Regions from separate parts of the Mesorhizobium sp. WSM2561 genome, predicted to be linked through region 2. Evidence: riboswitches for the same ligand, from Rfam matches in the RefSeq annotation. Region 2 holds a riboswitch; the other holds the start of a gene.

Region 1 (2,393 bases), on a different contig from region 2:
CCTCGGCCAAGGGCTGGCACCTGTCGCTGCGCATGATCCCGGCGATGGTTGCGCGGGACGTGATGCTTCCCGCCATCTGGGTGCGCGGCTGGCTCAGCGGTGCCGTCGACTGGCGCGGCAACACGATGACCATCCAAACCAGCGCCGTTGCGGAATTGGAAGAGTCGCCGTCGGGCGCCTGACCGCGCCTGCTTTGCAGATCAGAGCGCAGCAGTTCGGCGCGTATCCCTACCTGGCGGCTTTCAAGGCCTGCTCGATGTCTTCGAGCAGGTCGTCAGTGTCCTCCAGTCCGACGGACAGCCTGAGCGTGCCTGGCCCGATGCCAAGTTCGGCCCGCGCCTCGTCGCTCAGATTCTTGTGTGTCGTCGTCGCCGGATGGGTGATCAGGCTCTTGGCGTCACCGAGATTGTTGGAGATCAGCACGACATCGAGCGCGTTCTGGAAGGCGAAGGCCGCCTGCTTGCCCCCCTTGACGTCGAGGCAGATCAGCGTCGAGCCGCCCGACATCTGCTTCTTGACGATCGCCGCCTGCGGGTGATCGGCGCGGCCGGGATAGATGACGCGGACAATTTCCGATCGCTCGGCGAGGAAGTCCGCGATCCGGCCGGCACTTTCCGTCTGCTGGCGCACGCGCAGCGGTAGCGTCTCCAGCCCCTTCAGCAGCGTCCAGGCATTGAAGGGCGAGAGGCTGGGACCGGTGTGGCGGAAGTAGTCGTGCAAATTCTCGTCGATCCACTTCTTGTCCGACAGGATGATGCCGCCGAGGCAGCGCCCCTGGCCGTCGATGTGCTTGGTCGCCGAATAGACGACGATATGGGCGCCGAGTTGCAACGGCTTCTGCTGCAAGGGCGTGGCAAAGACGTTGTCGACGATCAGCCGCGCGCCGATCGAATCGGCAAGCGAGGCTACGGCTGCGATGTCGACGACCTCCAGCGTTGGATTGGTCGGGCTTTCAAGGAAGAACAACTTGGTGTTGGGCCTGACCGCCTTTTCCCAATTGGCGATTTCGGTGCCGTCGACCAGCGTCGCCTCGATGCCATATTTCGGCGCCAGCGTCTCGACCACCCAGCGGCAGGAGCCGAACAGCGCGCGCGCCGCCACGATGTGGTCGCCCGCCCGGGCACTGCACAGCAACGCCGCTGTCACCGCCGCCATGCCGGATGCGGTGGCGCGGGCATCTTCGGCACCTTCCAGCGCACACATGCGCTTCTCGAACATGTCGACCGTCGGATTGGCATAGCGCGAATAGATGAAGCCCGGTTCCTCGCCCTTGAAGCGGGCTTCCGCCGCCTGCGCCGTGTCGTAGACATAGCCTTGCGTGAGATACATCGCCTCGGAGGTTTCGCCGAAGCCGGAACGCAGCGTTCCTGCATGCACGAGGGCGGTCTGAGGCTTCCAGTTGCGCGTTTTGCTCGTCATCACCTTGTTCCAAACACAAAAAATGGTCCAAACACAAAAAAACCGGCCGCGAAAGTCGCAACCGGTCGTACGGCCTTTCGGCCCGACGGTCCTTTAGCGACTTGTTTAACGTGGCTGCAAGCCGACCGGCCAAATCACCACGGGATAACGATCCTTTAGACCTGCACCGCGCTTGCGTCAATTGCCGGCATGATTAAGAGGTTTGTACCAGCGGGTTCCACGGCAAGAACCTGCGACAAGACGAGACCACGCCCGGCCTTCGAGCGGAGCCAGACTTTGCGGCAGACAGGCATTCTTCCGGATCAGGATATTTCCGCGCTGTACCAGTCGGGCGCGCTGAAGTCGCCGCGCGCGCTCGACGCCGACCAGGTCCAGCCGGCCAGCCTCGACCTCAGGCTTGGCGACAAGGCCTGGCGGGTGCGCGCCTCCTTCCTGCCCGGCCCCAACCACAGGGTCGCTGAAAAACTCGACCGCCTGAAGCTGCACGAAATCAATCTCGCCGATGGTGCGGTGCTGGAGACGGGCTGCGTCTACATCGTGCCGCTGCTCGAGAGCCTGGCGCTTCCGGCAAACATTTCCGCCTCGGCCAACCCGAAGAGCTCGACCGGACGGCTCGACATCTTCACCCGGGTGATGACCGATCGCGGCCACGAGTTCGACAAGATCGCTGCCGGCTACAACGGCCCGCTCTATCTGGAAGTCAGCCCGCGCACCTTTCCGATCGTCGTCCGCGCCGGCTCGCGGCTGTCGCAGATCCGGTTCCGCACCGGCAATGCGCTTTTGTCGGAAAGCGAGCTGCACGAATTGCATCGTGCCGAGACGCTCGTCGCCACCGAGCCGCCGAACATTTCCGGCGGCGGCATCGCACTGTCGATCGACCTCGACGGCGACAAGGACGGACTGGTCGGCTACCGCGGCAAGCACCACACCGGCCTGGTCGATGTCGACAAGCGCGCCGCGCAGGATGTCGTCGA
Region 2 (2,393 bases):
GCGCCAGCGTCGTTTCGCTGCGCGTCGAGATGGCGACGTGACCGGCAAGGCCTTCGCGATGGATGACGCGGGCCAGCGACGAGCCGATCAGGCCGATGCCGACCAGCGCGATCTTTTCGAACCTCGGTGATGTCATGGTGTTCTAGCTTTTCAGAAATGTCGCGAGGGCGGCGACAACGCCGCGATTGGCCTCTTCGGTGCCGATGCTCATGCGCAGCGCATTCGGGAAGCCGTAGCCGGAAACGCGCCGCAATATGTAGCCGCGCGCACAGAGGTAATCGTCCGCGGCTGCCGCAGAATGTTTTTTGTCCTCGGGAAAGTGGATGAGGACGAAATTGCCGACGCTCGGAGTCACCCGCAGTCCGAGCCTGGTCATCTCCTCGCTCACCCAGGTCAGCCAGGTCTCGTTATGCGCCACGCTGCGCTCGACATGGGCGCGGTCGCGGATCGCGGCAATGCCGGCCTCGATCGCGGTCGCGTTGACGTTGAAGGGACCCCGCACCCGGTTGATCGCATCGATGACATGCAACGGTGCGTACATCCAGCCGATCCGCGCGCCGCCGAGGCCGAGCTTGGAGAAGGTGCGGGTCATGACCACGTTTTCCGCGCCAGCCACCAGTTCGACGCCGGCTTCATAGTCGTTGCGGCGGACATATTCGGCATAGGCTGCATCAAGCACCAGAAGCACGTTTCGAGGCAGGCCGGCATGCAGGCGGCGCACCTCCTGGAACGGCAAATAGGTGCCGGTCGGGTTGTTGGGATTGGCGAGGAAAATGATCCTGGTACTCGCCGTCACCGCAGCGAGGATCGCGTCGACGTCGGCGCGCTCACTGGTTTCCTTGACCGAGACCGGGACAGCACCTGCCGACTGGATGTAGATCTTGTAGACCATGAAGCCGTGTTCGGTGATCACAGCCTCGTTGCCGGGTGCGAGATAGGTCTGCGCAAGCAGGCCCAGAATCTCGTCGGAACCATTGGAACAGACGATGTTCGCCGGATTAAGGCCATGCACCTCGGCGATCGCCTCCCGCAGGCGCCTGGCGGTGCCGTCGGGATATATGTCGAGCTTGGCCGCAACGTCGCGCGCGGCTTCTATCGCCTTCGGCGAGGGGCCGAGCGGATTCTCGTTCGACGACAATTTATGGACCTTGGCAACGCCGGCCGGCGCCGTGCTTTTGCCCGGCACATAGGCTTCGATGTCCATGATCCCCGCGCGGGGCGTTGGACGTGCCTGATCCGATGCCTGGTTCATATTGCAAAAATCCGTCGAGAACGCTTCCGCTGCTCCAACGCGATGCGAATTTCGGATCCGCCACACTGGAAGCCGCCGCGGAAATACAAGCCGTGGCCTGGAATGTCGAGAGGCGGCAATGATCGGTGCGTGACTGGCCGTTGACGCCGAGGCGCGCCGGTCCTAAAGAAAGGCGAAATCCCGTGGTGATTTGGCCGGTCGGCTTGCAGCCACGTTAAACAACTCGCTAAAGGGCCGTTTGCATCCTGTAACCGGCTTTGCGAAGGCAATGCCGGTTTTTTGTTGTCCGCAGCCGGCCGGACAGTCGCATCGAGCCGAAAATCGCAATCGACTTTCGGAAAACACGATGGGTTAATGTAAGAGGATGCGATGGTCGCGCTGCGCACGAAAAGAACCAACAACGAGGCCGTCGAGCCGTCGAGCCCGGTGTTGCGGTTCGGCGCCGACAAGCCGCTCAAGCTCGATGCCGGCACGCTGCTGTCACCGTTCCAGATCGCCTACAAGACTTACGGCACGCTCAACGACGCCCGCTCCAACGCCATCCTCGTCTGCCATGCACTGACCGGCGACCAGCATGTCGCCAGCACCAATCCAGTGACCGGCAAGCCGGGCTGGTGGGAAGTGCTGATCGGCCCCGGCAAGATCATCGACACCAGCCGCTTCTTCGTCATCTGCTCGAACGTCATCGGCGGCTGCCTCGGCTCGACCGGCCCCGCCTCGACCAATCCAGTCACCGGCCACCCCTACGGGCTCGACCTGCCGATCATCACCATCCGCGACATGGTGCGGGCGCAGTTGATGCTGGTCGACCATTTCGGCATCGAAAAACTGTTCTCGGTGCTGGGCGGCTCGATGGGCGGCATGCAGGTGCTGCAATGGGCGTCGAGCTATCCGGAGCGCGTTTTCTCGGCGCTGCCGATCGCCACCGGCGCGCGCCATTCCTCGCAGAACATCGCCTTCCATGAGGTCGGCCGGCAAGCGGTGATGGCCGATCCCGACTGGCATGGCGGCAAATATTTCGAACAGGGCAAGCGCCCGGAAAAGGGACTGGCCGTGGCGCGGATGGCCGCTCACATCACCTATCTGTCGGAGGCGGCCCTGCACCGGAAATTTGGCCGCAACCTGCAGGACCGTGAAGCGC

What was found. A riboswitch is a leader RNA that binds a small molecule or an ion and turns the genes downstream of it on or off. The one in region 2 is predicted to bind S-adenosylmethionine.
Region 1: linked by a shared signal. The riboswitch ahead of M727_RS0126570 (O-succinylhomoserine sulfhydrylase) and the one ahead of M727_RS0115170 (homoserine O-acetyltransferase) in region 2 are both predicted to bind S-adenosylmethionine.

Annotation. Positions count from the first base shown of each region.
Region 1 is NZ_AZUX01000041.1:41,981-44,373, forward strand. It holds gene M727_RS0126565 (ceramide glucosyltransferase) at 1-182, shown strand, start outside; gene M727_RS0126570 (O-succinylhomoserine sulfhydrylase) at 229-1,419, opposite strand; SAM riboswitch at 1,493-1,570, opposite strand; gene M727_RS0126575 (2'-deoxycytidine 5'-triphosphate deaminase) at 1,696-2,393, shown strand, end outside.
Region 2 is NZ_AZUX01000016.1:85,562-87,954, forward strand. It holds gene M727_RS0115160 (prephenate/arogenate dehydrogenase family protein) at 1-136, opposite strand, end outside; gene hisC (histidinol-phosphate transaminase) at 143-1,252, opposite strand; SAM riboswitch at 1,425-1,502, shown strand; gene M727_RS0115170 (homoserine O-acetyltransferase) at 1,622-2,393, shown strand, end outside.